One region of the Halomonas terrestris genome, then DNA from elsewhere that is predicted to be linked to it. Evidence: riboswitches for the same ligand, from Rfam matches in the RefSeq annotation. Region 1 holds a riboswitch; each other region holds the start of a gene.
What was found. A riboswitch is a leader RNA that binds a small molecule or an ion and turns the genes downstream of it on or off. The one in region 1 is predicted to bind thiamine pyrophosphate.
Positions count from the first base shown of each region.

Region 2: it holds a riboswitch for thiamine pyrophosphate, as region 1 does, so the genes downstream of both, thiE (thiamine phosphate synthase) here and tenA (thiaminase II) in region 1, are expected to answer to the same signal.
Region 3: it holds a riboswitch for thiamine pyrophosphate, as region 1 does, so the genes downstream of both, ACOMD9_RS05060 (sodium:solute symporter family transporter) here and tenA (thiaminase II) in region 1, are expected to answer to the same signal.

Region 1 is NZ_JBMHFZ010000004.1:108,471-111,738, reverse strand. Features, by position in the region: gene thiC (phosphomethylpyrimidine synthase ThiC) at 1-896, opposite strand, end outside; gene tenA (thiaminase II) at 938-1,606, opposite strand; TPP riboswitch at 1,696-1,819, opposite strand; gene ACOMD9_RS06025 (YceI family protein) at 1,875-2,486, opposite strand; gene ACOMD9_RS06020 (CDP-alcohol phosphatidyltransferase family protein) at 2,540-3,268, opposite strand, start outside.
Region 2 is NZ_JBMHFZ010000011.1:6,724-9,991, reverse strand. Features, by position in the region: gene ACOMD9_RS11850 (ATP-binding protein) at 1-193, shown strand, start outside; gene ACOMD9_RS11845 (glycosyltransferase family 32 protein) at 305-1,093, shown strand; TPP riboswitch at 1,137-1,239, shown strand; gene thiE (thiamine phosphate synthase) at 1,275-1,892, shown strand; gene ACOMD9_RS11835 (DMT family transporter) at 1,899-2,774, opposite strand; gene ACOMD9_RS11830 (DUF1826 domain-containing protein) at 3,022-3,268, shown strand, end outside.
Region 3 is NZ_JBMHFZ010000003.1:203,439-206,706, reverse strand. Features, by position in the region: gene ACOMD9_RS05065 (TenA family protein) at 1-546, opposite strand, end outside; gene ACOMD9_RS05060 (sodium:solute symporter family transporter) at 543-1,949, opposite strand; TPP riboswitch at 1,939-2,058, opposite strand; gene ACOMD9_RS05055 (hypothetical protein) at 2,136-2,852, shown strand; gene ACOMD9_RS05050 (HNH endonuclease) at 2,849-3,268, opposite strand, start outside.

The sequences.
Region 1 (3,268 bases):
CCCTTGACCTTCTCCAGGGCCTGGTAGATCGGCACCGTGCCGATGGGCACCGGGGCGTTGCGGATGATCCACTCGCGGGTCTCGTGGATGTTCTGCCCGGTGGAGAGATCCATGATGGTGTCGGCGCCCCAGCGGATGCCCCAGGTCATCTTGTCGACCTCCTCCTCGATGGAGGAGGTGACCGCGGAGTTGCCCAGGTTGCCGTTGATCTTCACCAGGAAGTTGCGGCCGATGATCATCGGCTCCGACTCCGGGTGGTTGATATTGCAGGGGATGATGGCCCGGCCGGCGGCGACCTCGGCGCGCACGAACTCGGGGGTGATCTCCTCCGGCAGGCGGGCGCCGAAGCCCTGGCCCGGGTGCTGGTGGCCGAGGATACGCTCGACTTCCGCCGTGCCCAGGGCTTGCCTGCGTTGATTCTCCCGAATGGCGATAAATTCCATCTCCGGGGTGATGATGCCCTGGCGGGCGTAGTGCAGCTGGGTGACGTTCCTGCCCTCCCTGGCGCGCCTTGGCGTACGGGTCAGGTCGAAGCGCAGTGGGGCCAGGGTCGGGTCGTTGGCGCGGCGCTGGCCGTACTCGCTGGTGGGGCCGTCGAGGAACTCGGTGTCGTCGCGCGCCTCGATCCAGGCGCGGCGCAGCTCGGGCAGTCCCTTTCGCAGGTCGATCTCGGCCGCCGGGTCGGTGTAGGGGCCGGAGGTGTCGTAGACCAGCAGCGGCGGGTTCTCCTCGTCGGCGCCGGAGGTCTTCGTCGGCGACAGGGAGATCTCGCGGAAGGGCACGCGGATATCCGGGCGCGAGCCCTCGACATGGACCTTGCGCGAGCCGGGCAGCGGCTGGACGGCGGCCGCGTCGACCCGGGCGGTCTCGGCGAGGAAGTGGGCGGTCTTGCTCATGGGGATTGTCCTTGACGTGTTGTTGTCGCTCAGGGGGGGCATCAGAGGCTGCGGTCCAGCCCCATCTGCCAGAAGTCGATCTCCAGCCGGGTGGCGTCGCGAAACACCGTGCAGAGCTCGGCGAAACGCGCCGGGGTGACGTCGGCCAGGCGGGCGTCGAGCCAGGCCTCCTCGGCACGGCGGGCGGTCTGGAATTCGTCGCTCTCGTACATGGCGATCCAGGCGTCATAGGGATTGGCGTCGCCGCGCACGGTGAAGGGCCGGGCATTGATCCAGTCGGCGATCTCGCCGTAGCCCACCAGGCAGGGGGCCAGGGCCACGTGCAGGTCGAGCAGGTCGCCGCGGTTGCCGGTATCCAGCACGTAACGGGTGTAGGCCATGGTGGCCCGGGCCTCGGGCTGGGCGGCGAGCTCCTCCTCGGCGATGCCCCATTCCCGGCAGTAGCCCACGTGCAGGCCCAGCTCCACGTCGACGATCGCCTTGAGCCCCTCATGGGCCTGGCGCAGGTCGTCCAGGGTGCGGCTCTTGTAGGCGGCCAGGGCGTAGGCGCGGGCGAAGTGGATCAGGAAGAGGTAGTCCTGCTGCAGGTAGTGGCGGAAGGCGCCTTCCTCGAGGGCGCCCTCGGCCAGGCCGCGCACGAAGTCGTGCTCGATGTAGGCGCGCCAGTCGTCCTGGCAGGCGGCGGTGAGGTCGCTGAAGCGGTAGCCCATCATGCCTCCGGTAGCGGTGTGTCGATCCGGAGCGTGGGCGAAGGGGGGAGGGGCCGATGGGGGCGGGCATGTATCTGGCGCCGCCAGTGATCTGGCCGCCGCTTGATTCCTACGCCGGTACGAGCCGGATCAGGTTCAACGGGCCCCGCCGTGACGACAGCATCTGTCGTATGGCGATCTCAGCCGGTTCCACCGGCACCCCGTCAAGCGTCGGAGCCAGTCTAGCAGGCTGGCGGCGACTTGCCAGCCCGTCTGTTGCCAGGATCGCTCATTGCCGGAGTGCCTCCAGTTCGAAGATCAGCGTCACCTCGTCGCCGACCATGCCGTTGTCGACCCCGTAGGTCATGCCCCAGTCGCTGCGGGCGATGGTGGTGCGTGCCGAGAGCCCCAGGGTGTACTGCTCATGCCCGAAGGGGTAGACCTCGGCCTTGTTGAGGGTGACATCCAGTGTCACGGGGCGCGTCTCGCCGAGCAGGGTCAGTTCGCCCTCGAGGGTGCCCTCGCTGTCGCTGTGGGCCTCGAAGCCGGTGGCCTCGAAGACGATGGTGGGGTAGCGGCCGGCATCGAGGAAATCGTTGCTGCGCAGGTGGTTGTCGCGCTCCTCGTGGTTGGAAAAGACGCTGTCGGCGCTGATCTCCACCCGGGCCGAGTGCAGCTCACGGGTCTCGTCGTCATAGACGAACTCACCGCTGCCTTCGAGGAACATGCCGAGCAGGTCGGCATAGCCGACATGCTCGGTCAAGAAGCCGATGGAGAAGTGCTCCGGGTCGATCTCGTAGGTGTGGGGTTCGGCGGCGACGGGCAGGGTGGCGAGTCCCGCCACCACACCGGCTGTCGCCGCGAGGGCGGAAAGTCGATGGTAAGGGTGTCGAATGGCCATGGGGAATCCTCCGCGGACATGCAGGGTTGCCGACCGGGCAACCGTGTCGGGTTTCAGGGCCTGGCGTGGCGATACAGCCAATGGATGTCGGTGGCGAACGACCAGACGAGCCCTGCCAGGGCCGTGGCCGCCAGCCAGGCGGCAGGCGTGGCCCCGATGGCAGGCAGCAGGCCGAGCAGCAACGCCGCCACCTGCCAGACACAGACGATCTTGCGCCGACGGCTCTCGGGCAAGGGGGCCGCGAGCCAGCGCAGCTGCCGGCCGGCCAGCATGAAGGCGTAGCGCAGGGTGCCGATGGCCAGTATCCAGGGGCCCACCTTGCCGAGTGCCAGCAGCGCCAGGCACAGCACCAGGATGAAGCAGGCATCCATCTCCATGTCGAAGCGAGCGCCGAAACGGCTGGTGGTGCCGCTGTGACGGGCCACCCAGCCGTCCAGGCCGTCGAGCAGCAGGGCGACCAGTGCCAGGCCGGCGAAGAGGCCACCCTGGGCCGCCAGCAGCACAGGGTCGGCCACGGCACCGGCCAGCAGCGCCACCAGCCCGCCCCTGGCCAGGGTGACCCGATTGGCCCAGCCCAGCCGCTGCCAATGGTTCGGCACCCGACCCATGACCAGCCCGGCCATGATCAGGTAGGTCGCCATGGCCACCAGGGGCAGTGCCGGGGCGGCGTCGAGCCAGTGCCACAGCATGATGCCTGCCGCCAGCAGGCCGGCGAACCCGGCGGCCAGTTCCAGCGCGAGCCAGGGTGCGGGGCCGGTGGCCGTCCGCTGCCGTACTCGCGG
Region 2 (3,268 bases), on a different contig from region 1:
CATTCCTGCCGAGGAGCGCGAGCAGGTGATCGAGCGTTTCCATCGAGCCGGGCCGGGCGCCGGTGCCGGGCTGGGGCTCTCCATCGTCGTCCGGCTCCTGCAGCGCCACGGCGGGCGACTGGCACTGGACGACGCCCCCGGCGGCGGCCTGCGCGCCGTGGCCATGCTGCCGCGACGGAAGGCGCGCCACTGACGCCGGATCGTCATCTCTTCTTAAGCCATCCTTAAGCTTCACCCGGGACGATGGTGCCGATACGCGGCGCCCCTGCGCGCCGTTCTCGAATCCGACACCATAGGCATTCCCATGAAGCCGCTGCATAGACTGCTGGCGAGCCGCCTGATCAAGCTCGTTGCCAACCTGCTCAAGCTCGCGTGCTACGCCTTCCACTTCGTCTTTCCCGACAAGCGCTTCACCCTGCCGGCCAGGGCCGCCCCCTGGATCCGGCGCCGGCATCCGACCGCCATTCCCCGCATCCTCTGGCAGACCAACTTCACCGACCGCGTGACCCTGCCGGTCTACCTGAACTACCTGTTCAACCGCCTCATGGCGCCCGGCTTCGAGTATCGCTTCATGATCACCGAGGCCCGCGCCGACTTCATCAGGCAGCACTACTCCGGACAGACTTTCAGAAACTATTCCCGGCTGCAGATCGGCGCCGCCCAGGCGGACTTCTGGCGTGTCCTGGTGCTGCAGGCCCATGGCGGCGTCTACCTGGATATCGACGCCCACCTGACGTGGCCCCTGGGCCGCCTGCTCGGGCCCGACCGATCGTCGCTGTTCCTCCGCACCAAGCGCGACACCCTCAACAACTTCTTCATCGCCAGCAGGCCCCACACCCCCGAGCTGGAGGCCGTGATCCAGGCGATCGACACCAATATCGAGGAGAACACGATCCGGGGTGTCTTCGACATGACCGGGCCCGGCGTCTTCAATCGGGTGCTGGACATCCACCGCCTGGACACCGTGCTCTATCGCTACGCCTGTACCCAGGGCAGCTTCACCAACGAGCACTTCCAGTACATCGACAAGCCACAGGGAAAATGGAACCGGGAGCAGAAGCGCGTCGCGGTGGTGAGGGAGGAGGCGGCCTGAGCTCGGCGGCTTTACAGGAGCATGGCCGGCATGGATAGTGGGAAGCCTACGACAGGGGCGCCGCGGCGATACCGCGCAGCGGCTGAGACGCACCCTTGGAACCTGACCCGGATAATGCCGGCGTAGGGAGTCGTGCAGCCTCGGTTCTCCCGCCTGCACCTCCCTCGCCTGGAGGTGAACGATGCGCCTTGATCTCTCGCTCTACCTGGTCACCGACCCCGGTCTCTGTGATGGCCATGGGCTGGTGGAGACCGTCGTCGCCGCCGTGCGCGGGGGCGTGACGCTGGTACAGCTGCGCGACAAGCACGCTTCCGATGCCGAGTTGATCGACCAGGCCCGCCGCCTCAAGGTCGCCCTGGCCGGCAGCGGCGTGCCACTGATCATCAACGACCGCCTCGAGGTGGCCCTGGCCGCCGAGGCCGACGGCCTGCACCTGGGCCAGGACGACGGCGACGTGGCCGCCGCCCGCACCGCCCTGGGCGAGCGGGCACTGCTCGGGCTCTCGGTGCAGACCCACGAACAACTCGCCCGCCTCGACCCGGGCCCGCTCGACTACCTCGGCCTGGGGCCGGTCTTCGCCACCCACAGCAAGCACGACCACGCCAGCCCGCTGGGCGTCGACGGCCTGACCTCGCTGGTCGCCGCCAGCCCCCTGCCCGCGGTCGCCATCGGCGGGCTCAAGGCCGAACACGCCGGCGCCGTGCGGTCATCGGGGGCCCGGGGCCTGGCGGTGATCTCGGCGATCTGCGGCCAGCCCGACCCGGAAGCCGCGGCGCGGGCCTTCTTCACCCGCCGCTGATCGCGCTCAGGAGGAGGGGCGGCGCTTCAGGGTCGTGCGGCGGTCGTGGTAGGCGATCGCCAGGCCACTGCCGATGATCAGCAGGCTGCCGACGAAGACCCACAGATCCGGCATCTCCCCCCAGAACCACCAGCCCAGCAGCACTGCCCAGAGCATGGCGGTGTAGTCGAAGGGAGCGGCGATGGCCGCCGGCGCGAAACGGAACGCCAGGGTGATGAAGGCGGTGGCGCCGATACCGGCGATCCCCGAGCCGAGAAACCCCAGCCAGTGCCAGGCGTGTGGCGTCTGCCACACCCAGGGCAGCAGCAACGCGGTGATGCCGAACGGCACCAGAGTCATGTAGAAGACCATGGCCCAGAGGTGTTCGCGCCCACCGTAGCGCCGCGCGGTGATCATCATCAACGCATAGAAGACCGCCGCGCCCAGCAGCGCCAGCGCCCCGGGATGGAAGGCGTCACCGCCCGGGCGCACCACCACCAGCACCCCGACGAATCCCACCAGCGAGGCCGCCAGCACCGGCGGGTCGATCCGCTCGCCGAGCAGCGGCACCGACAGCAGCGTGACGAACAGCGGGGCGACGAAGGCGATGGCCGTGGCCTCGGCCAGCGGCAGCAGGGTCAGGCCGAGCACGAAGCAGACCATGGTGCCGGTGTAGATCAGACCGCGCACCAGATGCATGACGGGGCGCCGCGTACGCAGCTTGCGCAGCCCGCCACCGAAGTGCGCCAGCAGCGCGATCAGCGGAAGCGACACCAGGGTCCGGAAGAAGATGATCTGCAGCGGTGAATGCACCTCGCCCAGCCACTTGGCGATGGCGTCGCCGAGCGCCAGGCAGAACACACCCGCACACATGAACAGGATACCCTTCAACGACCCTGACATCGCCACCTCCCAGCAGCCGGTCCCCGCCTGGCCCAAAAAACCACCCCGCCGGTCCAGAAGACCGGCGGGGCGAGATCATGACGACAGGCTAGGAGGTTAGCAGACAAACGGCAACCACCGGGTCGCCGACAGCCATGCCCATGACGCTGGCGAGGATGCCGACCCCATGTCGTCTCCGGGTATTGTCCGAGAGCACGTTTGTTATGTTATATAGTAACCTTTATCTTCTACCGAGGAGAAGCTCGCCATGGCCGCCCCGCTTCCCATGACACCGGACGATCCGCTTCCCCTAGCCCCGGCCTACCCGCACTGGGCCTGCGGAGACGACATCGGTGTGCTGCCGCGCATCTTCGAGGACGGCATCACGCTCGCCGTCATGGAGCGCACCCTTCCGCAGCCCCTGCGTGACAGCGTGGCGGCTCAGCTGACGCCCGATGCCCGCCTGGACTGGCGCTGGCGGGGGGCTCCCGGTGAATCCATGCGAGCCGACCTGC
Region 3 (3,268 bases), on a different contig from region 1:
GGGGTTGTCGTGCAGGTCGATCCACTCCCCCACCAGCGGGTGCAGCCCCTCGGCGCGGGTCACCCGCAACGCCCACTCCAGGTAGACCCACTCGGTGACCACCAGCGCCGCGAGGATCTCGGCATAGCCGCCGCCCTGGCCGGTGTCGCGCAGCAGCGCCTGGAAGGCCCGGGTCTCGGGCAGGTAGTCCGGCGCCTCGCGCCGGGCGGCCGGCACCGCGAAGGCCTCGAAGGTGCGCTGGAAGGTACTGTTCTCGTCGCTGGTCAGCATGCCCATGAACTGCCCCAGCACCACCCGGTCCGCCATGCTCGGCGCATGGCCGATGGCGTGGCCGATCAGCGCGGTGAAGGGGTCGACGAAGCCGTAGTCCTGCACCATGTAGGCGGCGAAGTCGTCACCGGAGAGCCGCCCCTCGGCCATCGCGTCGAACAGCGGATGGTTCACGGTGGCCGACCAGTCCGGCTCGCTGATCTCGCGCAGCCAGTCGGTGAGGCGCGGTGCCTCCTGTGCCGCGGCCCAGGCCTTCCAGTCTGCGCGGGTGGTCATCGGGCATCTCCTTCGAATGACGGTTGGAACCTCGCGCCCGGCCGGCGCCAGGCGATCAGCAGGCTCACCAGGGTGGACGCGAGCAGCGCGCCCAGGAAGGGCGCCAGGGTCGGGATGCTGTCCGGGAAGGTGGCGGCCAGCACGCCGGCGGAGAGGCTCCCCAGGGTGACCCAGCCCGGCAGCACCGCCCCGAGCAGGCCCGCCACGCCGCCGGCCACCGCAGCGAGCGGCGACATCCGCCGCCACAGGCCCAGCAGCACCGGCACCACGATGGCCGCGCACAGCAGGTCGGCGATCAGGAACAGGCGCAGCACCGAGAAGCCCTGCAGGGCCACCCACACCACCGGCACCATCAGCGCCACCGTGACCAGGCGCGCCGCCCGCACCGAGAGCCCCCGCTTTCCGGAACTGGCCACCGCCATGGAGGCGATGGCGTTCTGCAGGGTATCCACGCTGGAGGCCACCAGGGTGACCGCCAGCACCAGGGCCGGCAGGCCCAGCCAGGCCGGCGCGGCGGAGAGCAGCGCGAAGAAGGGAATCGGCGGCTCGCCCAGGGGCAGGGCATGCATCGCCGCCAGGATCCCCAGCCCGCCGATGGCCATCACCACCAGCAGGCTGCTGGTGGCACCCAGCAGCGCCCCGCGACCCAGCGCGCGGTCGTCCTCGGCCGCCCAGATACGCTGCCAGTAACCCTGATGGAAGAGGTTGGCGGCGGTGACCGCGATCACCAGGGTCAGCGCCACGGAGAGTGCGCTGCTGGCGGGAACCGAGGGCATCACCGCCCCGGCCGGCATGGGCGGCAGCCACCACCAGGCCATGCCGCCGACCAGCACCAGCAGGGCCAGCAGCAGCCACGCCTGCCAGCGGTCGGTGGCGAGGCTCGCCCGCAGTCCGCCCAGGGTGGTGTAGACCAGGGTGGCCACCGCCACGCCGAGGATCACCAGCGCCGGGGGCACGTCGGAGAGCAGCGCGGCGATGGCGCCGATGGCGGTGAGCTCGGCGGCCAGGAAGATCGCCATGTAGGCCACCGAGACGAAGGAGACCCAGCGCCGCACCCCGGCGCCGTAGCAGGCCTCGGCGAACTCGCCGATGCTGCGCCCTTCCGGCAGGTGGCGGCGAATCGCCGGGCCGTAGAGCCCCAGCACGAGGAACGGCAGCGACGAACCGATGGCATAGCCGGCCAGCGCCACCGGCCCCACGAAGGCGCCGATCTCCGGCGGCGCGAAGAGGATCCAGGCCCCCATGCTGGAGGCCAGGAACGACAGGCCGATGGCCTGGGCGCCCTGGGAGTTGCGGGCGGTGACGTAGTCATCGAGCAGGCCATCGGCCCGGCGGGCCCTCAGGCCCAGGAAGGCAAAGCACAGCAGCGCCGCGCCGAGCACGGCAGACGTCAGGTAGGGCATGTCGCTCTTCCTCCGCCGGTGTGAACCGGATCAGGTTCCAGGGTCAGCACCATGTGCTCTCTCAGCCCCGGCCGATTCGCGCGGCAACGGGACTCCCCTGGCGACAGTGAATGGTTTGTGATGATCGAGACTCAAGTTCTGGGCACACTGGCCGAGATAACCTTCGATCGCCCCTGATGATATCGCATGCACACCGATCGAACGACCACCAGCGCCGGACACCTGCCCATGCCGTTCAACGAAGCCAAGGAACACGCCCCGGGTCGCCTGCACGCGATCTTCGCCGACCCCTACACCGCCTTCGACAACCTGGTGACGGAGCGACTGCTCCACCTGCGAGTGGCCGTGGCGGCCCTGGTGGGCGCACCCCTGGCCGAGGGAACGCTGATGCTGCGGGTGATCCACGGCTGGGAGAACGGCGGCTTCGAACCCGCGGACCTCAAGCACAGCGAGCATCGGCTGGACTCGCTGGCGGATCTGCGCCGTGTCGCCGAGGCCTACCGCCACGCCTTCGAACACCAGCAGCCCCTGCCTCGCGACGACGCCTCGCTGCTCGCCGAACCGCTGGCCCGGGCCATCGCCGCCGCCGAGACCGACGGCCAGGTGCTGGACGAAGCGACCCGCACCATCCCCGCCCGCTGGCCCGCCTTCACCCAGGGCCTGACCCTCTACACCTTCTTCAAGGTCTACCACCGCCTCACCTACGGCGAGGATGACCCCTACCGCGCCATCCACTGCCAGACGCCACAGGGCCCCCGCGAGATCCACGAGTTCCACCTGGAGGAGGGCGAGTTCGCCGTCGTCGTCCCCGACGAGGGCGAGAGCGGCGACAGCGTGCTGGTGCTGCACGAGAGTCAGCTGATGCCGGTGCTGCAGTTGCTGGAGGAGAGCCGCGTCAGTTAGCGCCGGAAGCACTCTCGATAATGCCAGTCGAGATAGTCGCGGTTGGGAAACGCCGAAGCCGTCAGGTTCAATGGCTGCCCATCGATATCACTGAGCTGCCCTTTGAGATGCCCACTAAACCCTTCTTCAATCAACTCTGGGGAAATTCGAATACGTCCCTGCCTATCAATGGCCAATAACCCCTTGTCGAAGGCACGGTCATGCAGCGCATTGAGGCACAGCCCATTGGCTGGGTCGAGACGGGACTCGGGACGTGACTGCCAGGGCACAATATGGCTGGCAATCAGCAGGTCCTCGTGTCGAAGCCCCGTAATTACGCAACGGGTGTCGTAGCGAATCATGACTGCTTTGCGGAATAGAGACTGCCCCACACGCCGCTTCTGCAAGCCCACTGCATCCTGGCCGGTGTAATCGGT